Regions from separate parts of the Mesorhizobium sp. Mes31 genome, predicted to be linked through region 2. Evidence: riboswitches for the same ligand, from Rfam matches in the RefSeq annotation. Region 2 holds a riboswitch; the other holds the start of a gene.
What was found. Region 2 has a riboswitch for S-adenosylmethionine ahead of NR193_RS00090 (O-succinylhomoserine sulfhydrylase). Riboswitches for the same ligand answer to the same signal wherever they lie in the genome.
Positions count from the first base shown of each region.

Region 1 (14,667 bases), on a different contig from region 2:
GATCGTGTGTTCATCCAGCACCTTGAGGAAGCCCGCAGGCCCGCCACGATGCTGGATGTAGGGCTGGCCATCGCCATTGGCCGTCGACAGGAAGACGCTGGTCTGCGTCTCGATGAAGGCGGCAAGGTCTGGCGTGATATCAGCTTGCCAGCCGCCACGCTCCTCGACGCGGGCATAGGACTGACGTGAGCCCTTGCGGGCCTGGATCGCCTTGACGGTCGGCGTGAAGGCGACGTCGCTGGTGAAAGCATGCGCGTTCATCGAAAGCCTCCTTACGGGAAGGTGCTAAAGCCCGAGCTCCGAAAGCGACGGGTGGTCATCCGGCCGCCGGCCGAGCGGCCAGTGATATTTGCGGTCGGCCGCGCCGATCGGCCGGTCATTGATGCTGGCGATGCGCAGGCGCATCAGGCCATGTTCGTCGAATTCCCAGTTCTCGTTGCCATAGCTGCGGAACCATGAACCGCTGTCGTCGCGCCATTCATAGGCAAAGCGCACTGCGATGCGGTTGCCATGGAACGCCCAGACCTCCTTGATCAGCCGGTAATCGAGCTCGCGGCTCCATTTCCGTGTCAGGAAAGCCTGGATGGCATCACGCCCTTGCAGAAATTCGGCCCGATTGCGCCAGCGGCTGTCTGTCGTATAGGCAAGCGCGACGCGCGCCGGGTCGCGGGAATTCCAGGCATCTTCCGCCATGCGTGCCTTTTGCGCGGCGGTCTCTGCCGTAAACGGCGGAAGCGGTGGGCGGGCTTCGGACATGGCAACTCCTCTGCGATGAATAAGTGGAGACCGGCGGATACCGCTGACCCACTCCGGATTCAGGCAGCATCGCGGACAGAAACAACCGAAAAATCGATTTCGGTGCGGACAACCTCATTCATATAATTGGTCCAGGTGTTCAGAGCGACGCGCTGGCCTCATATGCACCTTTCCATTCGACGGATGCAGATGGCATATTTGCAATCAACCCTTCCATTTTCCGGAAGAAGTGATGGGCCGCCTCGACGGTGGAGGCCGGCAGCTTTCCGCCGCAAGCCGTTCCGGCATTCCGCTTGCGAAGGTCAGCCGATCGATGCTGGGGTTGCCGACGTGGGGATGACGCGAGTGCTTTTCTACCAGATCGTCGCCGTTCTACAGTCAGGAGTGCAGCCGGCCAGGGCCGGCTGCCGGTGAAACTGCGCGCATTCCTCGATTTCGCGGCGCCGCGCCTGAGGGAACGTCTGGCGCAAGCAAGCTGGTAGAATGAGCCGTATCGCCCTGTTTCCTTTTTGCCCGCGCTTGGTGTAACCAACGCACACCTCCTCACCGGACCTCCCCCATGCTCTATGTCAGATCGCTGGCGTTCAATTTCGTCTTCTACGTCAATCTGATCGTCCAGATGATCCTCTGGACCCCCTACTATTTCCTGTCGCCCCGTCACCGCGCCTGGTTCGTACCGAAATTCTGGTCGCGCACCTCGATGTGGCTCTATGACAAGATCGCCGGGACGAGGAACGACATCACCGGCCAGGAAAACCTGCCCGAAGGCTCCTTCATCCTGGCGCCCAAGCACCAGTCGTTCTGGGACGCGATTGCCTTCTTCCCCTTCCTCCAGGATCCGCTCTACATCCTCAAGCGGGAACTGACCTGGATCCCGTTCTTCGGCTGGTACATAATGAAGATGCGCATGATCCCGGTCGACCGCGGCAGCCGTTCCAAGGCGCTGAAGGCGGTGGTTGCCGCGACCAAGGAAGAGATGGCGCGCAATCCGCGCCAGCTGATCATCTATCCCGAGGGAACGCGCCGGGCGCCGGGCGACGAGCCTGCCTACAAATACGGCATCGTCGAAATCTATGCACAGCTTGGCGTCCCGGTGGTGCCGGTCGCCCATGTCGCCGGCCTCTACTGGCCGCGCCGCAAATTCCTGCGTTATCCCGGCACCATCAAGGCGCGCTTCCTGCCGCCGATCCCGCCTGGCCTGAGCAAGGACGAATTCATGGCGCGGCTGATCGGCGAGACCGAGGCTGCCTGCGACCAGTTCCTCATCGAGGCATCCCGCGCCTCAAACCCGCCTGCCCTGCCGCCGACGGCGGTGAAACGGCTGCGGGAGCTCGGCGCCAAGGCCTGAAGCGAGAGCTCTCGGAGCAACGCTCAGCCGAACATGGCCAGCGCGGTGGTCAACACCAGCGTTGCCGCAAAGATCAGATTGATGATCCGCGAGGCCACAGGCTGGCGCAGGAAACGCGCGAACACTGCTCCCGCGACAAGCCACAAGACATGGATGGCGACGATCATCAGCGCGAGAACGGCCAGCTTCAGCCATGGACCAAGCTCAACGGCACCCTGTTTCGAAGAGGCGCCGGCGAACACGGCGGCGATCGCCACATAGGCCTTCGGGTTGGCGACCGCCAGCAGGAAGCCGCCCGGGAATGTCGGGCGTGCGGCCTGGCCGGCATGCGTTGCCAAGGGCGGAGCGGTGGCGATCCTGAACGCCAGGTAGAGGATGTAGCCGGCAGACGCGACCGCCAGCAGCGGCGCGAGCCGCGGCATCGAGGCAAGCATCGCCGCCACCCCGGTCGCCACCACCAACAGCACGGCGATCGTGCCCAGGACGATCCCGCAGGCATAGCGCAGCGAGCGGCGCAGGCCAAAGGCGGCACCGACGGCGGTGACGCTTATCGTTGCCGGCCCGGGGCTGCCCATGACGACCGTCGCGGCAAGCACCAGCGCGAACAGCTGACGCCAAAGGTCCGGCTGCGAAAGAAGCGATTCGGCCATCTCACCCTCTGCCTTGCCCCGTGCGAAGGACGGTATGGCAGCACAAGAGGGTCGTCTTGGACGTTCGTGCGCGTAGCGGTCGCCTAGAGCATGATCCCGAAAAGTGGAATCCGGTTTTCGGGAAAGATCATGCTCAAACAAGGAGATAGAGCCCCATCCCGATTCCATCGGGATGGAACAGGCTCTAAAGCTTCAGCCGCTGGCCTTGTCGAGCTCGGCCATATCGTTGGCGGTCAACTTCAGCGACACCGCCTTGATCAGGCTGTCCATCTGGCTCGGCTTGGTGGCGCTGGCGATCGGCGCGGTGACGCCTGGCCGCGCGATCACCCAGGCAAGCGCCACTTCCGCCGGCTTGGCCGAATGCCGGGCCGATACCGCATCCAGTGCGGCGAGGATGCGCATGCCGCGTGCATTCAGATAACTTCCGACGTCGTCGCCCCGCTCGCTTTGGCCGAGATCGGCATCGCTGCGGTATTTGCCGCTGAGGAAGCCCTTGGCCAGGCTGAAATAGGTGATGACGCCGATCTCCTCGGCGACGCACAGATCGCGCAACGGCCCATCGAAGGAGGAGCGATCGTAGAGATTGTATTCGGGCTGCAGCACCTCGTAGCGCGGCAGGCCGCGCAGGCTCGCCACGTCGAGCGCCGCGCGCAACTGCCCGGCATCGAGGTTCGAACAGCCGGCATAGCGGATCTTGCCCTTGGCGAGCAGCTTCTCATACGCGCCAAGGGTTTCCTCATAAGGGGTGGCCGGATCCGGCCAGTGCGACAGATAGAGGTCGATGACGTCGGTCTGCAGCCGCTTCAGCGACGCGTCGACCGCCTTTTCGATATAGGCGGCGGACAAGTCCTTGCGGCCTTGCCCCATGTCCGAACCGACCTTGGTGACCACGACGACCTTGTCGCGGTTGCCGCGATCCTTCATCCACTTGCCGATGATCGTTTCCGATTCACCGCCCTTGTTGCCGGGAACCCAGCGCGAATAGGCGTCGGCCGTATCGACGGCGTTGAGGCCGGCGCCGACAAAGCGGTCGAGCAGATCGAAAGACGTTTTCTCGTCGGCGGTCCAGCCGAATACATTGCCGCCCAGAACCAGCGGCGCGATGGAAAGGTCGGTACGACCGAGACGGCGTTTCTGCAAGACGGATCTCCGTGATGACTGGATCGGGCGGATGCCGCCCAGGTTCGGGACCTAACCTAGGTCGTGCCTCATCGAGGTCAAAGGCCTGGCCGCCTTTTCCGCAGAGCCAGCGCTTCACAAAGGCGCGACCCGCCTGGCGACGTCCTCGAGCCAGTGGTCGCGAATGCCCAGCGCCTCGAGGTGCTCCAGCGTGCTGAGCACATAGTCCTCGTTGTTGCCGGATTGGCCGACAGCGCCGCGCACCACGGCCGCCGCATGCGCCGCGTCCAGTGCACCGGCATACTGCTCGTGCCCGCGGTCGACGATGTAGGCCACCGCCTCGACCATCCCGCCACCATTGAGGCGAATCTTGAGCGTGCGCTCGAGATAGACGTTGGTGACCAGCTCGCGCTCGCGCAAATAGGCGATCACCTCGTCGCGCAATTCACCGGGAACGCGGAACGCCAGGCCGACGCAGGAGCCGCCATGGTCGAGGCCGAGCACCAGCCCCGGCCGTTCAGGCGTGCCGCGATGCACGAAGGAGTAGACGCAAAGCGAGCGCCGGTAGCCGTGCAGGCGCGCGCGCTGTGTCTCGACATGCGCAAAACCCGGCCGCCAGATCAGCGAACCGTAGCCAAACACCCAAAAATCGCCCATATCGCCGCGCCTGATTGCAAAAGATGCCAACACCGCACCGAATCGGTGTTTTTTCCGCCCGTCTCTGTCTACCTATTGTTGTCGGAATCGAAGGTCCGTCCACCAATACCCATGCGTTAACGAGAGCCAAAGCATGACGTCAAGTGACGAACGCCAACCGAGTAACCGTCGCCGCCTGTGGTGGCTTGTGGCGTTCATCGTCATACTGTTCGCCATCTACAGCGGCGGCTGGTTCTATCTGGCGGACCGGGTCAGAAGCGAGGCCGACAAGGCAGTCGCCACGCTCAACAAGAGTGGCGTCGCGGCCGGGTGCGCCAATCTGCAGGTCAGCGGCTACCCCCTGAGCTTTGCCATCTCTTGCGACAACCTCGCTTATGAGGACGATGCCAGGAACATCGCCGCCTCGGCCGGCAGTTTCAATGCCGTCGCCCAGATCACCCAGCCCCTGTCGCCGGTTGCCGATCTGCGTGGTCCGCTCAGGACCTCGGTCCCGGGCATGGTGCCGCTGTGGATCGACTGGGACAATCTGCAGGCCAACGTCAAACTGTCATGGCCGCTGCCGCGGCGGATCTCGCTGCAGGCCGAGGGCCTGTCAGGCCAGACCGACCCGGCCGACGACACCGATCCGGTGCAGTTGTTCAGCGCCGGCAAGGCGGCCGGCCAGTTGCAGCCGAACGGCGGCGATATCGACTATCTCGGCAGCTTTGGCGATCTCGAGATCAACCCCGACGCAATCGGCGGGCGCGCCTTGCCGCCCCTCGATGCCAGCGGCGACGCCACGCTGAAGAATGGCGTTGCGCTGATCGGCACGCACGTGCAGAGCCTGCGCGGCCAGAAGATCGAGATCCGCAACCTCGACCTGTCGTCGGGGACGGCGCGCGTCACGGTTTCCGGACCGCTGTCGGTCGACGCCGACGGCCTGATCGATGCCGATCTGATGATCAGGCTGAAGGATCCGAAGGCCGTGGCGGCAATCCTCGGCACCGCCATCCCCGAGCAGAAAAGTCAGATCGAACAGGGCTTTGGCGCCTTGGCGATGCTCGGCAACGAACCGTCCATGCCGCTGAAGGTGGTCAAGGGCAAAGCCTCGCTCGGCTTCATCCCGCTGGGCAAGATCAAGCCGGTGGAATAACCCTTCCATGGCAAGACCGGTGAAGCTGCTGAGTGTTGGCGCGCTGACGCTGGACACCATCCTGCGTGTCGAGACACTGCCGGCGCACCAGGGAAAATTCATCGCCTCCGACGGCGTCCAGATCGCCTCGGGCATGGCGACGAGCGCTGCCTGCGCCGCGCATCGCCTGGGCGCCGAGGTGTCGCTGTGGGCGAGCGCCGGCGATGATCCGGTCGCCGATCATCTGGTTGCCGCGATCGAGGCCGAGGGCGTCGATTGCGGCTTTGTCCGCCGTGTCGGCGGCGCCCGCTCCGCGCTGGCGTCGATCCTTGTCGACGCGCAAGGCGAGCGCATCATCGTGCCATTCTATGACAGCCAGGCCCAGGCCGACCCCGAAGCCTTGCCGGCGGCCAACCTCTCCGCATTCGATGCCGTGCTGGTCGACGTGCGCTGGCCGGGTGCGGCAGCGCTTGCGCTGAAGGCGGCGCGCGCTATCGGCCGGCCGGCGATCCTCGATGCCGATACCGCGTCAAGCGACGTGCTGGAGCAGCTCTTGCCGCTGGCGTCCCACATCGTGGCTTCGGAGCCGGCAGCGCGCATCCTGTGCAATCAGGATCTCGACCCGCGTCAGGCCTGCGAGGCGCTTGCCCGGCGCACCGACGCCTTTGTCGCGGTCACCGGCGGCGCGGCGGGAACCTGGTGGTTCGATCGCGCGGCGGGATCATCCCGTCATGTGGCGGCACCGAAGATCAAGCCGGTCGACACACTGGCCGCCGGCGATGTCTTCCACGGTGCCTTTGCCGTCGGGCTGGCGGAAGCCATGCCGGTCGAGCACGCCTTGCGTTTTGCCAGTGCCGCCGCCGCGCTCAAATGCCTGCGCTTCGGTGGCAGGCTCGGCGCCCCGGACAGGGCCGAGACGCTGGCCATGGTTGCGGCGACCTGGCCTGCGCTACCATAGCGTCATAAGGTCTGTTGAGATTCAGATCAGGCCGGGTCGGAGTCGAAGACGGGCGCGAAGCGACCAAACAAGGTGATTTCCGAGAACCGGAGCGGATCGTACTTTTGGGTACATGAGCACCGGAAGCACAGGAAAACGCCGTTTGCAGGCCGGCTTCACTTGGATATCAACAGACCTTAGCTCTTGGCCGGGTGCTCGACCGCTTGGCGGCCGAAGTCGGGCACGTCGATGTCCTGGCCGGCCTCGATGATCGAGCGGCGCACGGCTCGGGTGCGGGTGAACAGATCGAAGAGTTTTTCGCCGTCGCCCCAGCGGATCGCCCGTTGCAGCGACGCCAGATCCTCCGAGAATCGCGCCAGCATTTCGAGGATGGCGTCCTTGTTGTGCAGGCAGACGTCGCGCCACATGGTCGGGTCTGAGGCGGCAAGGCGGGTGAAGTCGCGGAACCCGGAAGCCGAATATTTGATGACCTCGGACTTGGTCACCGACTGCAGATCATCGGCGGTGCCGACGATGTTGTAGGCGATGATGTGCGGCAGGTGCGAGACGATGGCCAGCGTCATGTCGTGATGCTGGGGGTCCATCGTGTCGATGTTGGCGCCGCAGCGGCGCCAGAATTCTGAAAGCCTCTCCAGCGCATCCGGATCGGTGTCCGGCAGCGGCGTGAAGATGCACCAGCGATTGTCGAACAGGTCGGCGAAACCGGCATCCGGCCCGGACTTCTCGGTGCCCGCCAGCGGATGGCCGGGAATGAAATGCACGCCCGCCGGCACATGCGGCTGCATCTGCGCGATGACCGATGCCTTGGTCGAGCCGACATCGGTGAGGATCGCACCCGGCTTCAGCGCCGGCGCGATTTCCTCGGCCACCGCGCCGGACGAGCCGACCGGCACCGAGACGATGACCAGATCGGCATCGCGGACCGCTTCTTTCGCGTCGGTGGTGTAGGAATCGCCTAGCCCAAGCTCTTGCGCCCGCGCCAGCGTCGCCGCGCTGCGGGTCGAGATGGCGACGTGACCGGCCAGCCCCTCGCGGCGGATGACGCGGGCCAGCGACGAGCCTATCAGGCCGATGCCGACCAGCGCGATCTTCTCAAACATCGGTGATGCCATGGTGCTCTAGCTTTTCAGGAATGTCGTGAGTGCGGCGACAACGCCGCGATTGGCCTCTTCGGTGCCGATGGTCATGCGCAGCGCGTTGGGAAAGCCATAGCCGGAAACGCGCCGCAAGATATAGCCGCGCGCGGTGAGATAGTCGTCCGCCGCCGCTGCGGAGTGTTTCTGGTCATCGGGAAAATGGATGAGGACGAAATTGCCGACGCTGGGCGTCACCCGCAACCCAAGCCCCGTCATCTGTTCGCTGACCCAGGCCAGCCAGGTCTCGTTGTGGGCGACGCTGCGCTCGACATGGGCGCGGTCGCGGATCGCCGCGATGCCGGCCTCGATCGCCGTTGCATTGACGTTGAACGGGCCGCGCACACGGTTGATGGCGTCGACGATGTGCATCGGCGCGTACATCCAGCCGATCCGCGCCCCGCCAAGACCGATCTTGGAGAAGGTGCGGGTCATCACGACGTTCTCGGCGCTACCGACCAGTTCGATGCCGGCTTCATAATCGTTGCGGCGGACATATTCGGCGTAGGCCGCGTCGAGCACGAGCAGCACATGCCTGGGCAGGCCGGCATGCAGGCGACGCACCTCCTGGAACGGCACATAGGTGCCGGTCGGATTGTTGGGATTGGCGAGGAACACGATTTTCGTGCGCGGCGTGACGGCGGCCAAGATCGCATCGATGTCGGCGCGCTCATTGGTCTCCTTGACCGCTACCGGGACGGCACCTGCCGACTGGATATAGATCTTGTAGACCATGAAGGCGTGTTCGGTGAAGATCGCCTCGTCCCCGGGCGCCAGATAGGTCTGCGCCAGCAGGCCGAGGATCTCGTCGGAACCGTTGGAACAGATGATGTTCTGTGCGTTGAGGCCATGCACCTCGGCGATCGCTTCGCGCAGCCGCCTGGCAGTGCCGTCGGGGTAGATGTCGAGCTTTCCGGCAATCTCCCGCGCGGCTTCGATCGCCTTCGGCGAGGGCCCCAGCGGATTCTCGTTCGACGACAGCTTGTAGACCTTGCCGACGCCGGCCGGCGCCGTGCTCTTGCCCGGCACATAGGCGTCGATGTCCATGATGCCCGCGCGCGGGGTTGGTCGTGCCTGATCCGGTGTCTGCTTCATTTCGAGATATCCATCGAGAAAGGCTCCCGGCAGGAGCCGCAGCGGAAATACAAGTCATGACCGGCAATGTCGAGAGGTGGCGGTGGTGCCAGTGGCCGGCATTGACGGCAAGGCGGGCAAGTTCTAGAAGAACCTCGACAGTTCCGTGGTGATTTGGCCGGTCGGCTTGCAGCCACGTTAAACAATTCGCTAAAGGGCCGTTTGCGTGACGTAACCGGCTTTGCGAAGGCAATGCCGGTTTTTTATTGTCCGCGACCGGGCGGATGAGCGCATCGGCCCGAAAATCGGCAGCGATTTTTCGAAAAGCACGATGCGGAATGGTAGAGAGACATGATGGCCGCTCTGCGTGCTCGCAAAACCAACAACGAGGCCGACCAGCCGTCGAGCCCGGTGTTGCGTTTTGGACCTGACAAGCCGCTCAAGCTCGACGCCGGCACGCTGTTGTCGCCGTTCCAGATCGCCTACCAGACCTATGGCACGCTCAATGACGCCCGTTCCAATGCCATCCTCGTCTGCCACGCGCTGACCGGCGACCAGCACGTCGCCAACACCAATCCGGTGACCGGCAAGCCGGGCTGGTGGGAAGTGCTGATCGGCCCGGGTAAGATCATCGACACCAACCGCTTCTTCGTCATCTGCTCAAACGTCATCGGCGGCTGCCTGGGCTCCACCGGCCCGGCCTCGACCAATCCCGCCACCGGCAAGCCCTATGGGCTCGACCTGCCGATCATCACCATCCGCGACATGGTGCGCGCGCAGCAGATGCTGATCGACCATTTCGGTATCGAAAAGCTGTTTTGCGTGCTCGGCGGCTCGATGGGCGGCATGCAGGTGCTGCAATGGGCGTCGAGCTATCCGGAGCGCGTCTTCTCGGCGCTGCCGATCGCCACCGGTGCCCGCCATTCGTCGCAGAACATCGCCTTCCATGAGGTTGGCCGGCAGGCCGTGATGGCCGATCCGGACTGGCATGGCGGCAAATATTTCGACTACGGCAAGCGCCCCGAAAAGGGGCTGGCGGTGGCGCGCATGGCCGCCCATATCACCTATCTGTCGGAAGCCGCCCTGCACCGGAAATTCGGCCGCAATCTGCAGGACCGCGAAGCGCTCACCTTCGGCTTCGATGCCGACTTCCAGATCGAAAGCTATCTGCGCCACCAGGGCATGACCTTCGTCGACCGCTTCGACGCCAATTCCTATCTCTACATGACGCGGTCGATGGACTATTTCGACCTCGCCGCCGACCATGGCGGCCGATTGGCCGATGCTTTTGCCGGCACGAAAACCCGCTTCTGCCTGGTGTCCTTCACCTCGGACTGGCTGTTTCCGACGGAGGAGAGCCGCTCGATCGTGCACGCGCTCAACGCCGCCGGCGCATCGGTGTCCTTCGTCGAGATCGAGACCGACCGTGGCCACGACGCCTTCCTGCTCGACGAGCCGGAGCTGTTTGCCGCCATCAACGGCTTCATCGGCTCTGCGGCTCGCGCCAGAGGGCTCGCATCATGAGCGTCAACCGCGACCAGCGTGTCGACCTCGAGGTCGTCGCCAACCTCATCCCGCCACAGTCCCGCGTGCTCGACGTCGGTTCGGGCGACGGCTCGCTGCTCGAACTGCTGCAGGACACCAAGCAGGTCGACGGCCGTGGACTCGAACTGTCGCAGCGCGGCGTCAACGAATGCGTGGCGCGCGGCCTCTCGGTCATCCAGGGCGATGCGGACAAGGATCTCGAATTCTATCCCGACAAGGGCTTTGACTTCGTCGTGCTGTCGCAGACGCTGCAGGCCACCCGCAACCCGAAGCTGGTGCTCGACGAACTGCTCAGGATCGGCAATCGGGCGATCGTGTCCTTCCCCAATTTCGGCCACTGGCGGGTGCGCCTGTCGCTGTTCCTCAACGGCCGCATGCCGGTGACCAAGGACCTGCCCTATTCCTGGTACGACACGCCCAACATCCACTTTTGCACCATTCGCGACTTCGTCAATCTGTGCGACGAGCTTGGCGCGACGGTGGAAAAGGCAACCGCGCTCGACGCCAATGGCCAGAAGATCGGCCTGTCGATGCCGTGGTGGTTCTGGAATTTCTTCGGCCAGCAGGCGGTGTTTTTGCTGAGACGGTAGCTTCGTTCGCCATGCGCTTATTTCGCAAACGCCCTTTGCCAGTAGAAATCCCGCCGGACGTCCTGGCCGGGATAAAAGCCGGAATCTTGATCTGCACGTCACCGCGTAGCGGCAGCAATCATCTCGCTGGATTGATGGCAGCCGCCGGACTTGGCAACCCTCTGGAATGGTTCGGCGGCCGCCGGGTTCTCGAATTGCCGAACTATCCTCGCGATCCCCGTGCCCAGGTCCTGCGTGCCTTGACGGATGGGCGATCTACATCCGGAGTTTACGCGGTCAAACTGTTTGCCAGCCAGTTTTCCCAGGTAGCCAAGACTGTGGATCTCCCTGCCAGCCTTCCAGGATTGCGCTATGTGCGTCTCACCCGTCGCGATCTGCTTGGTCAGGCAATTTCGTGGACGCGCGCTCGTCAAACTGGTCGGTTCCGCTCGACCGAGACCAGCCGGCAGGCACCGCGCTACGACGGTGCGGCGATCGCCGAGTCGCTTGAAAAAATCGCGCTGGAAAATCTGGCCTGGGATATCTGGCTCGCGAAGAACGGATTGCCCTTCCTGTCGTTGATATACGAGGAAATCTTGGAGGCCCCACGGGCGAATCTCGAGAAAATCGCATATCTGGCGGATGCCAAGATCGCCTTTGAGCCTACGTCTGTCCCCAACTCTGGTCTCGAAATTCAACGAGACACCATCAATGCGGAATGGAGGGAGCGTTTCTTGTCGCAGTACTCCGACACCTCAAGATTTCTGGCCAGCAATCGTCGTATTCGCGTTTTCCGATAAAAGTTCGCGCTCAGGTTCCGATTTGATCGTAAAGGCATCCGCCAGGGTACACCTGATAGCGGAGCGCCATACGAAACGATGTCGCTTGATCGGCAGGGGTTGCCTTTACATTGGGTTGCGGGAACTATAGCCACCCAGGCACTGATAGCTGGTCGGTGCAGAGATGGCTGAAGAACGCACAACATATTCACTCGTCGTGGAAATGGAGAACGCCAGGTCCATCGATTGGGCCGAGGTCGGCGTTGGACTGAAGGCCTTGGCGCGTGAAATTGCCGCCGTTTCTTCGAACGGCTTGGCAAGACCCAAGGTTGTCATTGCTCACGGCGGCAGAGACACGGATGCAAAATCTCTTCTTGACGACATCACGGCCGAAGCGCCGCAACTGGAACAGGTTGCCGACCTGATCTTTGCCGCTTGCCCAGGAGGACGATATTATGACCTCAAGAACAATGGAGTCCTGAAGACAGATGGAGATGTGGTTGTCTTGACCGATTCCGATACGGTTCCGGAGCCGGGGTGGCTCTCGGCTCTCCTTGGACCTTTTGAGGACCCGGAGATTATCTGCGTAAACGGCTACACATATCTTCTGTACGACGATTTCTTTTCCAGGACGTTTGCGCTGATTTGGTTTTTCCCGATGGCGCGAGGAGACAAGCGATTTGCTTCGAAACGGGCGATCAACGCCAACAATATAGCCTTTCGACGTCTCTGGATTACGAACAACCCTTTTCCGAAGCACAATGGCTTCAAGGTTTCCTGCACTTTGCTGATGCGTAAACTGCAACGCGAAGGTCATGAAATTCTGAACGTTAACGCACGCGTCTACCATTACGCGCCGCGCGGTTGGAATTCTTTTACTGGCGTGCGCTGGTAACCGGCCGTGATGCCGATCGGAAATTTGTCGAGCTCAGTTCACCCAGCCGCATGCAACGGGTGGTCAAGTCATTCAGCCGTTGGTTCACCATGTCCTGGCGTACAACGCGACGTATTGTGGGCCATGCCCGCGAGACAGGAATGCCCCTTTGGCAAATTCCCCTCTCCCTGATCGTCGGTCAGGCATTTTATGGCTTGGCGTTTTGGGGTCAGTTCAGTTTCGCAACCGGTATTGTCCGGGACGAAATCGAACTCGTGCCGGACTATATCGGACACAGCTAGACGCTTCGCGGCGGTCCTTCGAATTGCGCCTGCAAATGTTGAATTGACCAGGAGCAATCGACTACTCCAGGACATCCGTGGCCTTGTGCGGATGTCCAACGCCGGTGACGAAGATCACGTCGGATTCCGAATTCTCGGTCCGCAGCCCCAGGATCGCCTGGTAGGCGGGCGATTTGTACCATGCGCGCACATGTTGCCTATCCGGGAATTCGATGACGATCAGATGTCCCGGCCAACTGTTTTCGACGACCTCGAACTCGCCGCCATGGACGACGAAGCGACCGCCGAAGGGCTCCAGCGTGGCATCGATCTTCTCGAGATATTCTTCGATCCACGGTCCTGGCGTGACGTGGCGCATATGGGCAACGGCGTAGGCGGTCATGACTGTACTCCCTCTCCATCGAAGCCGATCAGCCGGCCTCGCAAGGGCAATGTGCCGAAACACCGACCCCAAGGCGATTACGCCCGAGGTAATGGAATACATGCGGTCTGGCGGTGGTGGATCGACCTCCCCGCCGGTGATTCGCCCCCCTTTTCCGGCAAGGCTGTTGCAATTGGAACGCTAGGGGCAGGAATTCGTCATTTCACGAGGGGTTGGGCACCGGCGCGGTGAGTGACACGAGCGGCTGTTTTATATAGCGTGGCGTCGAATACGATTGAGGTGTGGCGGAGGGGGAAGTCCGATCCATTCGACCGCTGTGAAAATCGAAAAGTCCTGGATTAACGCGCATCCTTGCGCGGGAAACAGCTGACGCGACATGGTCGGGATCATCGAACCCCTCATCACGGTCATAACGCCAACTCACAACCGGCGCGAAACAGTGCTGCGCGCGGTGGAAAGCGTGCTTTCCCAGAGCATGCCGAGACTTGAGCATATTGTCGTCGACGATGGCTCAAACGATGGAACCGAGGCCGCGCTTGCCCGCATTTGCGACCCACGGCTGATCTATGTCGGCGCCAAATGGCGAGGCGCCAACGCCGCCAGGAATGCCGGCATCGAGCGGGCGCGGGCGCCTGTGGTGACATTCCTCGATTCCGACGATGTCTACCTGCCGCACCGGCTCGAACGAACCCTGAGCTGGTTTGATGACAATCCGGTGCTTCAGGTCCTGATCAGCTCGTTTGTCTCCCTGAAGGGCAATCGCGCCACCAACTGCGTCAACCGCGATGTGTTCCTGAGCCCGACGATGCTGGAACGGGCGCTGGTCGCGCAGACGATCTTCATTGCCGGTTCAGCGATAACGGCCCGCCGCGAGGCCTTGCTGGGCATTGGCGGCTACGATAGTGACATCACCCGGATGCAGGATCGGGAATTGCTGCTGCGTCTTGCCCGGCGCTTCGGCGCGCAATTATCCGAGGACATGGACTGGACGAAATACAATTCGGAGAATTCGATTTCGGGCCGCCGCGACGGCTATGTCGAAGCCTATGCGAACCTGATGGGCAAACACCCGCATATTGCCCACTCCTATCCGCACATTCCGCCCTACATGATCTCGCGGCAGATCATTGCCGATATCCTTAGAGGCCGGATACCGGAGGCATTTGCGGGTTACATGGCCAACCGCTCGTCGGCGGCGCTCGGCTACTCGCTGCCGGAACTGATGCACGGCTATGTCCATGGCCGGCGCTGGCGCCGTGATCTTAAAAGGCTTGGTGCCCGTCCGGCCTGATATGTGTCCCCGAAAGCATGCCGGCTTTGGGACGGCGACATGCCCAAGCAGGTCCGGCGCAAGGTCATCTGTCGAGCTCCGGAAAAAACGGATCGGAATAGAACCGTCTGTCCCGTTCG
Region 1 covers NZ_JALJRL010000008.1:207,262-221,928, forward strand. The annotation lists gene NR193_RS16145 (pyridoxamine 5'-phosphate oxidase family protein) at 1-261, opposite strand, end outside; gene NR193_RS16150 (DUF1348 family protein) at 286-756, opposite strand; gene NR193_RS16155 (1-acyl-sn-glycerol-3-phosphate acyltransferase) at 1,316-2,104, shown strand; gene NR193_RS16160 (LysE family translocator) at 2,128-2,754, opposite strand; gene NR193_RS16165 (aldo/keto reductase) at 2,947-3,894, opposite strand; gene NR193_RS16170 (gamma-glutamylcyclotransferase) at 4,009-4,530, opposite strand; gene NR193_RS16175 (DUF2125 domain-containing protein) at 4,664-5,662, shown strand; gene NR193_RS16180 (sugar kinase) at 5,670-6,599, shown strand; gene NR193_RS16185 (prephenate/arogenate dehydrogenase family protein) at 6,776-7,711, opposite strand; gene hisC (histidinol-phosphate transaminase) at 7,718-8,827, opposite strand; SAM riboswitch at 8,963-9,040, shown strand; gene NR193_RS16195 (homoserine O-acetyltransferase) at 9,161-10,330, shown strand; gene metW (methionine biosynthesis protein MetW) at 10,327-10,941, shown strand; gene NR193_RS16205 (Stf0 family sulfotransferase) at 10,890-11,720, shown strand; gene NR193_RS16210 (glycosyltransferase family 2 protein) at 11,884-12,594, shown strand; gene NR193_RS16215 (hypothetical protein) at 12,564-12,875, shown strand; gene NR193_RS16220 (DUF1330 domain-containing protein) at 12,937-13,257, opposite strand; gene NR193_RS16225 (glycosyltransferase family 2 protein) at 13,634-14,548, shown strand; gene NR193_RS16230 (DUF1194 domain-containing protein) at 14,613-14,667, opposite strand, start outside.
Region 1: linked by a shared signal. The riboswitch ahead of NR193_RS16195 (homoserine O-acetyltransferase) and the one ahead of NR193_RS00090 (O-succinylhomoserine sulfhydrylase) in region 2 are both predicted to bind S-adenosylmethionine.

Region 2 (14,667 bases):
GTGTGGACGACGTCGATGGCGCCGGCCAGCCCGTCGGGATTCTGGATGAATTTCGCGACCTGGACCGAGACCGGGGCGATGGCGTCGGACTGCGCGACCATGACCAGGGTCAGGAGCAGCGAGCTGGTGTTGAGGATGCGGTCCGGCAGGGCGATGTTGCGGTTCAGGAAATTGCTCTCCATCGCCTGGCGCAGCGGCGAGCCGCCCGACTGGAAGACCCAGTCATAGGCGGCGGTGTCTTCCAGCCGCACCGCCTCGCCCCGCGTAAGCGGATGACCACGGCGCACGATAAGACAGGCTTTCTCGACGCCGATGACGCGCGACTCGAACAGCCGCGGATTGAGATCGTCGGGGATGCGCGCGATGATGAAGTCATGGCGCGTGGCGATCAGTTCGCGCGCCAGCACGTTGGAGGTCTCGACCTGCATGGTGATCTCGATGCGCGGATAGATGCGGCGGATCTCGCGAATCGCCGGCACCGCCAGTTCGATCGCCGGCGCCGTCACGGCACCCAGGAACACCGAACCGCCCTTGCCCGCCTTGAGCTCGGATATCTCGCGGTCGACCTCGCGCATCTCCAGCAGGATCGATCGCGCGCGCCTGGCCAGTGCCTTGCCGTACGGCGTCAACGTGATGCCGCGCGGCAGCCTTTCACACAGCTTGACCTCGAGCACGGCCTCCATCTCACCGATCATGCGCGAGGCCGCTGGCTGCGAAATGTTCATGACCTGGGCTGCCGCGCTCACCCGGCCATGATCGTCTAGCGCGACGATCATGCGCATGTGACGGAGGCTGAGACCACTGCGCAGCAGGGTTTCGCCATCGCCCGGCATCTCGCTGTAACCATTTGAAACCGCTGTCGGATTCCGTAGCGCCACCATGGCTTCTCGTCGCCTCCGCTCGCCGCCGGCCGGTATTGTCGGCGGTCTCGTGACGTCTCATAACACATACCAATAGTGATATAGCAACCATCAAAGATCGCATTTGACAGTTATGGCAAAGGGCCACACCCTTCGCGCGTTCCGAGACGCGACGGTCGCTGACGAGAAGAATCGTATCGATTGAAATCAGCGCCTCGGAGCCATGGGAGGATACCGGAGATCGATATGACGGCAGCAGTGCCTTGGCGCTTCTGCACGATTGCGCGGCCCGCGACCCCCGGGGTGCCGCGTCCATCAACCAGGGAGAGTTAAGTGAAAATCATCAAGACATTAGTCGCCGCCTTGGCGGTCAGCATCGCAGCCATGTCGGCCACCGCCTACGCAGCCGACAAAGGTCTGGTAGGCGTGCTGATGCCCACCAAGACCTCGCAGCGCTGGATCAACGACGGCGACGCCGTTAAGTCCCAGCTCGAGGCTCTCGGCTACACCGTCGACCTGCAATACGCGCAGGATGACATCCCCAACCAGCTCAGCCAGCTGGAAAACGAAATCACCAAGGGTCCGAAGGCACTGATCATCGCCTCCATCGACGGCACCACGCTGTCGGATGCGCTGCAGAAGGCCGCTGACGCCGGTGTCGTCGTCGTCGCCTATGACCGCCTGATCAAGAAGACCGCCAATGTCGACTACTACACCACCTTCGACAATTTCGGCGTTGGCGTCATCCAGGCCAATTCGCTGCTCAAGGGCCTCGGTTACCCGGACAAGAAGGGTCCGTTCAACATCGAACTGTTCGGCGGCTCGCCCGACGATAACAACGCCTTCTTCTTCTACAACGGCGCCATGTCCGTTCTTCAGCCGCTGATCGACAGCAAGGTGCTGGTCGTGAAGTCCGGCCAGATGGGCATGGACAAGGTCGGCACGCTGCGCTGGTTGGCGGCAACCGCCCAGGCGCGCATGGACAACCTGCTCTCCGCCAACTACTCGGACGGCAGCCGCGTCGATGGCGTTCTGTCGCCCTATGACGGCCTGTCGCGCGGTATCACCGCCTCGCTTCGCGCCGTGGGCTACGGCACGGCCGCTCAGCCCTGGCCTGTCGTGACCGGCCAGGACGCCGAGACCGCTTCGGTCAAGCTGATCATCTCGGGCGAGCAGTACTCGACCGTGTTCAAGGACACCCGCGAACTGGCCAAGGCCACTGTCGGCCTGGTCGACAAGGTGCTCTCGGGCGGCAAGCCGGAAGGCCTCGACACCAAGACCTACAACAACGACGTCAAGGTCGTTCCCTCGATCCTGCTGACGCCGCATGAAGTCGACAAGTCGAACTACCAGGCACTGGTGGTCGACTCCGGCTACATCAAGGCCGAAGACCTGAAGTAATCGCGTCTGCAAAGCCTGGGGTCCCGCGCGCAGCGGGGCCCCTTTTTGCTAGCGCGGCGAATCCAAAATTCGCATACTAGCCCCCGGCATTGTTCCGGACCTCGGAGGAGCGGTATTCCTGATGGCCTCGACGATTTTGGAGATGCGCGACATCACCAAGACGTTCCCCGGCGTGAAGGCGCTGTCGAACGTCAACCTCAGCGTCGAGGAAGGCGAGATCCATGCCGTGGTCGGCGAGAACGGTGCCGGCAAATCGACGCTGATGAAGGTGCTGTCAGGCGTGTATGCGTCCGGCACCTATGATGGCGCGATCATCTACCGTGGCGAGGAATGCCATTTCAAAGGCATTCACGACAGCGAACACATGGGCATCGTCATCATCCACCAGGAGCTTGCGCTGGTGCCGATGCTGTCGATCGCCGAAAACATCTTCCTTGGCAACGAACACGCCAGATTTGGCATCATCGACTGGAATGCCAACGAGACACGCACCAGCGCCTTGCTGAAGAAGGTGGGCCTCAAGGAGGACCCCAAGACGCTGATCACCAATATCGGCGTCGGCAAGCAGCAGTTGGTCGAGATCGCCAAGGCGCTCAGCAAGGAAGTGAAGCTGCTGATCCTCGACGAGCCGACGGCGAGCCTGTCGGAAAAAGACAGCCAGGCGCTGCTCGACCTGCTGCTCGAGTTCAAGCGGCAAGGCATCACCTCGATCCTGATCTCGCACAAGCTCAACGAGGTGAACCGGGTCGCCGACAAGGTCACCATCATCCGCGACGGGCGAACCATCGAGACGCTGGCCAAGAAAGACATCTCGGAGGACCGTATCATCACCTCGATGGTCGGCCGCTCGCTCGACGACCGTTATCCGCCGCGCGAGCCGAAGATCGGTGAGATCGTGCTCCAGGTGAAGAACTGGTCGGTCTATCACCCGATCCATGCCGAGAGGCAAGTGATCAAGGGAATCGATATCAATGTCCGCAAGGGCGAGGTGGTGGGTATCGCCGGGCTGATGGGCGCCGGGCGCACCGAATTCGCGATGAGCCTGTTTGGCCGCTCCTATGGCCGCCGCATCACTGGCGAGGTGCTGCTCAAGGGCAAGCAGATCGACGTCTCATCGGTGAGCAAGGCGGTGGAACACGGCATTGCCTACGTTACCGAAGACCGCAAGACCTACGGTCTCAATCTCATCGATCACATCAAGCACAACATCACGCTGGCCAACCTTCCCGGCGTGTCGCGCCACGCCGTGATCGACGACCTGCGCGAACTCGCCGTCGCCAACGACTACAAGGCCAAGACCAACATCCGCTCGTCCAGCGTCTATCAGATGACCGGCAACCTGTCGGGCGGCAATCAACAGAAGGTGGTGCTGTCGAAATGGCTGTTCGCCAATCCGGAAGTGCTGATCCTCGACGAGCCGACGCGCGGCATCGACGTCGGCGCAAAGTACGAAATCTACACCATCATCGCCCGCCTCGCCTCCGAGGGTAAGGCGATCATCGTCATCTCGTCGGAGATGCCGGAACTGCTCGGCATCACCGACCGCATCTACGTCATGAACGAAGGCCGTATGGTCGGCGAAATGGCGGCGAGCGACGCCAGCCAGGAAAAGATCATGCGCGCCATCGTTCGGGGAGAAGGAAAAGCATCATGAGCACCGAAAGCGCTCCCGCGCCGAAAAGCGGCGTCGCCGAAGACGTGCAGCAGGGACCGCGCGTCGCCGTCTCGGCGCTGATCACCAATTTGCGCGAATATGGCCTGATCCTGGCGCTGATCGCCATCATGGTGTTCTTCCAGTTCACCACGTCCGGCACGCTGTTCAAGCCGGTGAACCTGAGCAACCTGGTCCAGCAGAATTCCTTCATCATCGTGATGGCGCTGGGCATGCTTTTGGTGATCGTTTCGGGTCATATCGACCTCAGTGTCGGCTCTGTCGCCGGTTTCATCGGCGCGCTGGCGGCGATGATGATGGTCATCTGGCCGCTCGGTCCATTCAGCAATCCGCTGGTTGTGTCGATCATCTGCCTCATCATCGGCGGCGGCATCGGCGCCGCCCAGGGCTACTGGATTGCCTATCACCGAATACCGAGCTTCATCGTCACGCTGGCGGGAATGTTGATCTTCCGCGGCATCTGCCAGGCGCTGCTGGGTGGCGGGTCTTCGGTGGGGCCGCTTCCAGACGGCTTCAAGGCGCTCAGCTCCGGCTTCATTCCCGACGTGATCGGCCCGTTGACGCTGATCCCGCCGACCGTGAACGCCGCCGGCAAGACCATCATCGGCAGCGGCCTGACACTGCATATGACGACGATCCTGATCGGCGTCGTCGCCGTGCTCGCCTATGCCTATTTCGGGCTCAGGGCACGACGCACCCGCGAGCAGCATGGCTATGAAGCCGAGCCCTTCACACTGTTCGTCGTCAAGACCCTGGTGACCAGCGCCCTGGCGCTGTTCCTGGTCTATCAATTCGCCACCTACAAGGGCCTGCCGATCGTTCTCATGGTGATGGGCGTGCTGATCGCGCTGTTCGTCTTCGTCACCAAACGCATGACGGTCGGCCGCCGCATCTACGCCATGGGCGGCAATGCCAAGGCGGCGCAACTGTCGGGCATCAAGACCGAGCGGCTGACCCTCATGGTGTTCGTCAACATGGGCGTGCTGTCGGCGCTTGGAGGCCTGATCATCGCGGCACGCCTGGGACAGGCCGTGCCGGCGGCGGGCCTCGGCAGCGAGCTCGACGTCATCGCCGCGGTGTTCATCGGCGGCGCTTCGGCCATGGGCGGCGTCGGCCAGGTCATCGGCGCGGTGGTCGGCGGCTTCATCATGGGCGTCATGAACAACGGCATGTCGATCATGGGCGTCAACGTGGACTGGCAACAGGTGGTGAAAGGCCTGGTGCTGCTCGGCGCCGTGGTCTTCGACGTCTACAACAAGAACAAGGGCTGAGGAAACAGGAAGGCATACGGGTCACATCGCGGCACTGCCGGGCGGCACGAAGAAGTCCCCCGAGGGACCGAGCCCGCGAGCGCAATCCGAACGGAGAATTTCACCCGTGGCATGGACGACGTCCGGCCGCGCTTGGGAAGGTTTGCCGTGCCGGCAGCCATGCCAAGGCAAATGAGAGAGGATTCATCATGCTGATCTCCCAGATTCTCGATGACGCCGAGACCATTCGCGTCGTTGCCCGCAATGGCGGCAAGACCCGCATCATCAACGGCGCGCGCAGCGTCTATTCGCTGGCCATGGAGGCCGCCCGCACCGGCGTCGGTCTCGTCGCGCTGATCGAACGCAAGGGCTTCGGTGAGACCATCGACCTCGACGCGGCCTACAAGAAAGGGCGGCTGGTGTCGCCGATCAACCATCCCGACCCCGCGCATCTCCACCTCACCGGCACCGGCCTGACGCATCTCGGCTCGGCGGCGACGCGCGATTCCATGCACAAGAATCTCAGCGCCCACGGCGAGGAGCAGCTCACCGATTCCATGAAGATGTTCCGCATGGGGCTGGAGGGCGGCAAACCCGCGAAAGGTCAGGTCGGCGTACAGCCGGAATGGTTCTACAAGGGCAACGGCACGATGGCGGTGGCGCCAGGCGCCGCGCTGATGTCGCCGGCCTTCGCCATGGATGCCGGCGAGGAGCCCGAGGTCGCCGGCATTTATGTGATCGGTGACGACGGCGCGCCATTCCGCGTCGGCTTCACGCTGTCGAACGAGTTTTCCGATCACGTGACCGAGCGCGTGAACTATCTCTTCCTCGCCCATTCCAAGCTGCGCAACGCGTCGTTCGGACCGGAGATCCTGATCGGCGACCTGCCGTCCGACATCCGCGGCACCTCGCGCATTGTGCGTGACGGCAAGACGCTGTGGGAAAAGCCGTTCCTGTCGGGCGAAGCGAACATGTCGCACACCATCGCCAATCTCGAACACCACCATTTCAAATACTCGGCCTTCCGCCAGCCAGGCGACGTGCATGTGCACATGTTCGGAACGGCGACGCTGTCCTTCGCCGACGGCATCAGGACCGAGGCCGGCGACGTGTTCGAGATCGAGGCCAGGGATTTCGGCCTGCCGCTGCGCAACCCGCTCGAGATCGAGCAGCCGGTGAATGTCGCGGTGAAGGCGCTTTGACAGCGTGATCTCCCCCACGTGGGGGAGATGGCCGACAGGCCAAAGGGGGGCGCTGTCCCTCCAGCACCTCCGAATATCATCGAGCCCTCGGACTGCTTTCGATTTGTCACAGAATGCGAGGTTGGCAATCCTTCACGCCCCCCTCTGCCCTGCCGGGCATCTCCCCCACGAGGGGGGAGATCGGCAGCTTTACCCTCAATAAATATCGAAATCGAAATACTTGGCCTGGATCTTCTTGTAGGTGCCGTCGGCGACGATGGCGTCGATGGCCGCGTTGAGCTTGTCGCGCAGTGCCGTGTCTTCCAGGCGCACGGCGATGCCGGCTTGCGTCTCGGTGCCCTTGACGTCGCCGACCAGCTTGCAGCAGCCGTCGCTTGCCTTCTTCAGCCAGTCCACCAGCACGAACTTGTCCGAGATCACGGCATCAAGCCGGCCATTGGTCAGGTCGGTGATCGCCTCTTCCTGTGTCGGATAGAGCTTCGCCTCCGCGCCCGCCTTGCCATAGGTATTCTGGGCATAGTCGGCCTGCGTGGTCGAAGCCTGGGCGCCGACCGTCTTGCCGGCAAGTGCCGCCGGTTCGGTCGAGGTGAGATCGCTGTCCTTGGGCGCCACCAAAGCGAGCGGCGTCGTATAGTATTTGTTGGTGAAGGAGACCTGTTTCTTGCGCTCCTCGGTGATGCTCATCGACGCGATGATGGCATCGAACTTCTTGGCCTGCAGGGCGGGAATGATGCCGTCCCAATCCTGGGTGACGATTTCGCACTCGACCTTCATCTGCGCACACAGCGCATTGGCGATGTCGATATCGAAACCGACAACCTTGCCGTCCGAGGTAATGGTGTTGAACGGCGGATAGGCACCCTCGGTGCCGATTTTCAGTTTCTCCGCGGCCTGCGCCGACAGAGAGCCAGCCGCCATCGCCAGCATGGCAGCGCCCGCTGCCGAAACGATCCATTTTGAAATCCGCATCTTCTTGGTTCCCCTTGAACGCCGGCATCCTGACGGCCAGAAGGCAGCCAAGCATGGTGGGCCAGCACAGGCAAGTATTTTGCCCGACGGCAATGCGGTTCAGCGTGCGGGGCGGAAATGCTTGGACAGCTTCAGGCCCTGCGCCTGGTAGTTGGAGCCGAGGTCGGTGCCGTAGAGCGCCTGCGGCCGCTTCAGCATATGCTCGTAGACCAGCCGGCCGACAATCTGGCCATGGTCGAGGATGAACGGCACTTCATGGCTGCGCACTTCGAGCACCGCCCGGCTGCCGGTGCCGCCTGACGCCGAGTGGCCGAAACCCGGATCGAAGAAGCCGGCATAGTGGACGCGGAACTCGCCGACCAGCGGATCGAACGGCGTCATCTCGGCGGCATAGAGCGGCGGCACATGCACCGCCTCCTGGCTGACGAGGATGTAGAACTCGTCGGGATCAAGCACCAGTTCGCCGGCGCCACTCTTGTGGATCGGTTCCCAGAAATCGACGACCTCCTGCGCGGCACGCTTGTCGACGTCGACGAGACCGGTGTGATGCTTGCCGCGATAGCCGACCAGACCATTTTCATCGCCATTGAGGTCGATCGACAGCGCGATGCCGCCACCGGAAATGTTCGGCGGCTCGGTGGCGACCAGCATCTGGGCGCGATGCAATTCATGCAACTCGGCTTCCGAAAGCAGCGCATTGCCGGTGCGGAAGCGTATCTGCGACAGCCGCGAGCCGGTGCGCGCAACGATCGGGAAGGTGCGCGGGCTGACCTCCAGGTAGAGCGGCCCATGATAGCCGGCGGCGATCTTGTCGAACTCGTGGCCACGGTCGGTCATGACACGGGTGAAGATGTCGAGCCGCCCGGTCGAGCTCTTCGGATTGGCCGAGGCCGAAATCTCCGCCGGCAGCGCAAGGCTTTCGAGCAATGGCACGATGTAGACGCAGCCGGTTTCCAGTACGGCGCCGTCGGCAAGATCAATCTCGTGCAGCTTCAGCCGGTCGAGCTTTTCCGAAACCTTGTGGCCGGGACCGGGCAGGAAGGAGGCCCGCACCCGCCATGCCTTGTCGCCGAGCCTCAAATCCAGGCTGGCCGGCTGGATCTGGTCGGCATCGAGGGCGCGCGGCGACTTCAGCGCACCGGACTGGAACAGCGCCGAAATGTCCTGATCGGGAAGAATGCCTGTCTGCCGCAAGGCTCCACTCCTAGGCCAGACGTTTTTCTTGTCGCCGGTTCTTGCCGCAAAACCGTGGAACACTTTTGCTGAACCTGCTTGGTACAAACCTCTTAATCAAGCCGGCAATTGACGCAAGCGTGGCGCGGGTCTAAAGGGTCGTTATCCCGTGGTGATTTGGCCGGTCGGCTTGCAGCCACGTTAAACAAGTCGCTAAAGGACCGTCGGGCCGCAAGGCCGTATGGACCGGTTGCGACTTTCGCGGCCGGTTTTTTTGTGTCTGGAACAAAAGCGATGAGCACCAAGAAGCGCAACTGGAAACCTCAGACAGCCCTCGTACACGCCGGAACCCTGCGTTCTCAATTCGGCGAAACCTCCGAGGCGATGTACCTCACCCAGGGCTATGTCTACGAGACGGCGCAGGCCGCCGAAGCCCGTTTCAAGGGCGAGGAGCCGGGCTTCATCTATTCGCGCTACGCCAATCCCACGGTCGACATGTTCGAAAAGCGCATGTGCGCGCTGGAAGGCGCCGAGGATGCGCGCGCCACCGCGTCGGGCATGGCGGCGGTGACCGCAGCCCTTCTGTGCAGCGTCAAGGCCGGCGACCATATCGTGGCGGCGCGCGCGCTGTTCGGCTCCTGCCGCTGGGTGGTCGAGACCCTGGCGCCTCGGTACGGTATCGAGGCAACGCTGGTCGACGGCACCGACATCGCCAACTGGGAAAAAGCGGTCAGGCCGAACACCAAGCTGTTCTTCCTGGAAAGCCCGACCAACCCGACGCTGGAAGTGGTCGACATCGCCGCGGTTGCCTCACTCGCCAATTCGATCGGCGCGCGGCTCGTCGTCGACAACGTCTTTGCCACCCCCCTGCAGCAGAAACCCTTGCAGCTTGGCGCGCATATCGTCGTCTATTCGGCGACCAAGCACATTGACGGCCAAGGGCGGTGCCTTGGCGGCGTCATCCTGTCGGACAAGAAGTGGATCGACGAGAACCTGCACGACTATTTCCGCCACACCGGGCCCAGCCTGTCGCCCTTCAACGCCTGGACGTTGCTGAAGGGCCTGGAGACGCTGCCGCTGCGCGTACGCCAGCAGACGGAAAGCGCCGGCAAGATCGCCGACTTCCTTGCCGTGCAGCCGGAAATCGCCCGTGTCATCTATCCCGGCCGCGCCGACCACCCTCAGGCGGCGATCGTCAAGAAGCAGATGTCGGGCGGCTCGACGCTGATCTGCCTCGACGTCAAGGGCGGCAAGCAGGCGGCCTTCGCCTTGCAGAACGCGCTCGACATCGTGCTGATCTCCAACAATCTCGGCGACGCCAAGAGCCTGATCACCCATCCGGCGACGACGACGCACAAGAATTTGAGCGACGAAGCCCGCGCGGAACTCGGCATCGGGCCGGGCACGCTCAGGCTTTCGGTCGGCCTGGAGGATGCCGACGATCTGCTCGAGGATATCGCGCAGGCGCTGAAGGCCAAGTAGGAGAGGTTTTGGCCCTTCAGGCGCTCGACGGCGTCTCTTCCAGTTCGGCCGCCTTGGTGCCAATGGTCATCGCGTTGCCGCGCCAGTCGACGGCGCCGCCGAGCCAGCCGCGTGCCCACATCACCGGCAGGATCATGTCGCGCACCACCATCGCCGCGATCATGCGGGGCGACAGATACCAGCCCTTGGCCGAGGCCAGGGCGCATTCCGGAAGATAGAAGGCTGCCAGCACGGCGATGCAGGTCAGCGGCAGGCTGAAGCCGGCGCCTGCCGCCGCAACCAGCGCAAGCACCAGCGGCACCGCCGCGCCAGTCAGGATCTCGGGCGCGAAGAACAGCGGGAAGGTGACACGGCGCAGGCGCGCCCAACGCGCCTGGCGCGACCAGATCTCGGCAAGCGTGCGCCGGCCGAGCGGCTGCTCGAAAGGGGCGGCGACGAGATTGACGCGCAGGCCGAGGCCGTTGACCAGCTTGGTCGCGGCAGCGTCTTCGGCGATCTCGGCGGCCAGCGCGCGGATGCCGCCACTGGCGTCGAGCATCGGCTTGTTCCACAACATGCTCTTGCCTTGGGCAAAGCCAAGGCCGAGCGCTTCGCCGGCATATTGCCAGCGCGCCTGCAGCGTGTTGAGGAAGGCACATTCGACCTCGGCCCAGAAGCCGTCCGGCCGCGAGCCGATCGGCGTCGAGCAGACAAGGCCGGTGTCCGGCCGCCAGGCCGCCATCAGGTGCTGGACATAATCTTCAGGCATCAACACGTTGGAATCGGCCAGGATGACCCAGTCGTGGCGCGCCGCTTCCCAGCCCTTGACGCAATTGTTGAGCTTCGGATTTGCGCTGATGCGGTCGTCGCCGAACAACAGGCGGGCCGGCACTGCCGGAAAACGGGCGATGGCGGCGCGGATCAATCCGACCACCGGATCATCGGCATGGGCGACGCAGAAGATCAATTCGTAGCGTGGCCAGTCGAGCGAGAAGGCGCGCTCCAGCGTCTCGTGCGTGAACGGCTCGACGCCACGCGACGGCACGACGATCGACACCGGCCGTGACTTGCCGGTCGGCGCTGCGATGACGCGGCGTCGCTTCAGACGTGAAGCGGCGAACACGATGCTGGCGAGGTTTGAGACAATGAGAACAGTCGAAAGCAAGGCGGCTATGAGAGTGAGTTCCATCGAGATCCGGTCACTCCAGAAAAAGCCGGCCTCCATGGCGACCGCTTTCGACAATTCGACAAAGCGCCCGAGTCGCCAGGCACTGGTTGGCGCACACCATCATTGTCATGTGTCACTTAAATGACATTCTTTGTCGGCACTTGCCTGTCAGGTCGGAATGACGGGGGCGCACCGTTGACCAGCCCGAGAGGAGCGCCGAAAGTTGCCGGGACTGTTTTGGAGTCGCTTATGTACCGCGCCGTCACGCGCAACATCGAAGTGCAGGTCAGGCCGTTCTATCTGGAGGATCGCTCGGATCCGTCCGAGAACCGCTATGTCTGGGGCTATCAGATAACGATCGACAATCAGTCGGAGGAGTTCGTGCAGCTGTTGTCGCGCTATTGGCACATCACCGACGGCACCGGTCGGGTCGAGGAAGTGCGCGGCGCCGGCGTCGTTGGCGACCAGCCCGAACTCAATCCCGGCGACAGCTATCAATACACGTCCGGCTGCCCACTTTCGACACCGTCAGGGATCATGGTCGGGCATTACACGATGCGCAACAAGCGGGGCGAGACGTTCGACATCGCCATCCCCGCCTTCTCGCTCGACCTGCCGGGTACGCGGCGCACGGTGAATTAGCCTCGGGTGGGCGCCAATGCCCTCACCGGCCGCGAGGCAGCCGGTGAGACGTTGTTCTGTCGCTATTGAGCCGCTGCAAATTCCGCCGGGTCGAAGTCATATTGCTTCGAGCAGAATTCGCAGGCGACGTGGATGCCGCCATCCTCGGTGCTGTCCTTGATCTCCTGCGCGGAGAAGCCCTCGAGGATGCCGCGGATCTTGTCCCGCGAACACGAACACTGATCGGCGACCGGAACACCGCCGAAGACGCGCACGCCATGCTCGTGGAACAACCTGTAGAGCAGCCGCTCGGCGCCGATCGTCGGGTCGATCAGCTCGGTCGGCTCGATGGTGCCGAGCAACGCCAGCAGTTCCTGCCAGGAATTGTCGGCCGGATCGTGGATTTCGTCGCGCGGATCGCCATCGCCACCCGGCAGGTCCGGCACACGCATACGCTCGGGCGATTGCGGCAGGAACTGCGCCAGGATGCCACCGGCGCGCCACTGTTCGCGTGCGCCACCGATGCCGGGCGTCAACAGCTTGGCCACCGAAAGCCTGAGATCGGTCGGAATCTGCTCCGACTGGCGGAAATAGGTACGTGCCGCGTCTTCGAGCGTTTCGCCGTCGAGCTGGACAATGCCCTGATAGCGCTGCGTGTGAGCACCCTGGTCGATGGTCAGCGCCAGGACACCGCTGCCGAGCAGCGTCTGCTGAGACGTTTCGCCGGCCGCGACCAGCGCCTCAAGCCGGTCGGGATCGAAACGCGCATAGGCCCGCAGTGCCGTGGGCGTGGAAAAATCCGCGACCAGCATATCGACCGGACCATCGGTGCGGGTCTGCAGGATGAATTTGCCCTCGAACTTGAGCGATGTGCCGAGCAGCACCGTCAGCACACAGGCCTCCGCCAGCAGGCGGGCGACCGGCTCGGGATAATCGTGGCGGCTCAGGATGGCGTCGAGCATCGGCCCGAGTTGAACGGTGCGGCCGCGTACGTCGAGCGGGCCGACCTCGAAGGGAACGACGTGATCGTCGCCGGCGTAGCCGAATTCGCCGAGTTTGGGGTGATGTTCAGTCACTTGATGGGTTTCCAACATGACAAAGCTCCAGGGCGCGGCCATGCCGCCCTGTGGGGCGCATGCGTCGAAACGCGCTTGATTTGCGTGATGCGGCGCAAATAGGCATCACGCCCCCAGAGATCAAGCTCCCAGGCACTTCAAGCGCCAAGACACTTCAAGCACCAAGACACTTCAAGCACCAAGACACCAGGCGAGCACGGCCTTCTGGGCATGGAGCCGGTTCTCGGCCTCGTCGAAGACCACCGAATGCGGCCCGTCGATGACTTCGTCGGTCACTTCCTCGCCGCGATGCGCCGGCAGGCAATGCATGAACAGTGCGTCCGGCTTGGCCTGGGCCATCAGCTTGGCATTGACCTGATAAGGCGAGAACACGTTGTGGCCGCGGGCGCGATGCTCCTGGCCCATCGACACCCAGCAATCGGTGACGACGCAATCGACCTGATCGACGGCCTCCTCGGGTGAGCGGGTGAAGTGCAGCTTGCCGCCATGCGCTTGCGACCAGTCGACATGCTTGCGTGCCGGTTCGCTGCCCTCGGGAACGGCGACGTTGAGGTTGAAGCGGAACCGTGCCGAGGCCTCGAGCAGCGAATGCAGCACATTGTTGCCGTCGCCGGTCCAGGCAAACGTCTTGCCGGCTACCGGACCGCGATGCTCCTCGAAGGTCATGATGTCGGCCATCAACTGGCAGGGATGGGTGTCGTCGGTCAACCCGTTGATCACCGGCACGGTGGCGTTCTCGGTCAGTTCCAGCAGCCGCTCATGCGAGGTGGTACGGATCATGATCGCGTCGACATAGCGCGACAGCACCTTGGCGGTATCGGCGATGGTCTCGGAGCGGCCGAGCTGCATTTCGGTGCCGGTCAGCATGATGGTCTCGCCGCCGAGCTGGCGCATGCCGACGTCGAAGGAGACGCGCGTGCGCGTCGACGGCTTGTCGAAGATCATCGCCAGCACCTTGCCTTCGAGCGGCTTTGTCCGCTCGCCAGCCTTGAGGCGAGCCTTTCGCACCACCGCATCGTCGAGCATGAAGCGCAGGTCGCCTTCGGAAACGGCGGAAAGATCGGTGAAATGACGGGGGCTCATCAGGATCTTTCGAATTACTTCGCGGCAGCGGAGGCGATCGCCTCCGCCAGGCCCTTGGCGCCGGCGCGGATGCGGTTGAGCGCTTCGTGGATTTCGGCGTCGGTGACGGTGAGCGGCGGCAGCAGGCGAATGACATTGTCACCGGCCGGAACCGCCAGCAGGTGCTGGTCGCGCAGCGCCATGTTCACCTTGGTGTTGGGCATGGCGCATTTGAGGCCGAGCATCAGCCCAACGCCCCTGATGTCCTCGATGACTTCGGGAAACTCGTCGGCGACCGCCGCCAGCCCCTGCTTCATCAGCAACGCCTTGCGCTGGACGTCTTCGAGGAAGCCGTCTTCCAGCACCACGTCGAGCACGGCGTTGCCGACGGCCATGGCAAGCGGGTTGCCGCCGAAAGTGGTGCCGTGAACGCCAGCGGTCATGCCGACAGCTGCTTCATCGGTGGCGAGGCAGGCGCCCATCGGGAAACCGCCGCCAATGCCCTTGGCGATCGCCATGATGTCGGGTGTGACGCCGGACCATTCATGCGCGAACAGCTTGCCGGTGCGACCGATGCCGCATTGGACCTCATCGTAGATCAGCAAAAGGCCGTGCTGGTCGCAGAGCTGACGCAGCCGCCTCAGCGATTGCGCCGGCACCGGGCGGATACCGCCCTCGCCCTGCACCGGTTCGATCAGGATCGCGGCGGTTTGCGGCGTGATCGCCTTTTCGGCGGCGTCGATGTCGTCGAA
Region 2 covers NZ_JALJRL010000001.1:13,123-27,789, forward strand. The annotation lists gene NR193_RS00055 (LysR family transcriptional regulator) at 1-881, opposite strand, end outside; gene chvE (multiple monosaccharide ABC transporter substrate-binding protein) at 1,194-2,261, shown strand; gene mmsA (multiple monosaccharide ABC transporter ATP-binding protein) at 2,383-3,915, shown strand; gene mmsB (multiple monosaccharide ABC transporter permease) at 3,912-5,204, shown strand; gene araD1 (AraD1 family protein) at 5,393-6,385, shown strand; gene NR193_RS00080 (ABC transporter substrate-binding protein) at 6,581-7,354, opposite strand; gene NR193_RS00085 (2'-deoxycytidine 5'-triphosphate deaminase) at 7,454-8,548, opposite strand; SAM riboswitch at 8,687-8,764, shown strand; gene NR193_RS00090 (O-succinylhomoserine sulfhydrylase) at 8,822-10,009, shown strand; gene NR193_RS00095 (ceramide glucosyltransferase) at 10,026-11,177, opposite strand; gene apaG (Co2+/Mg2+ efflux protein ApaG) at 11,406-11,798, shown strand; gene NR193_RS00105 (Hsp33 family molecular chaperone) at 11,861-12,895, opposite strand; gene argF (ornithine carbamoyltransferase) at 13,025-13,936, opposite strand; gene NR193_RS00115 (aspartate aminotransferase family protein) at 13,951-14,667, opposite strand, start outside.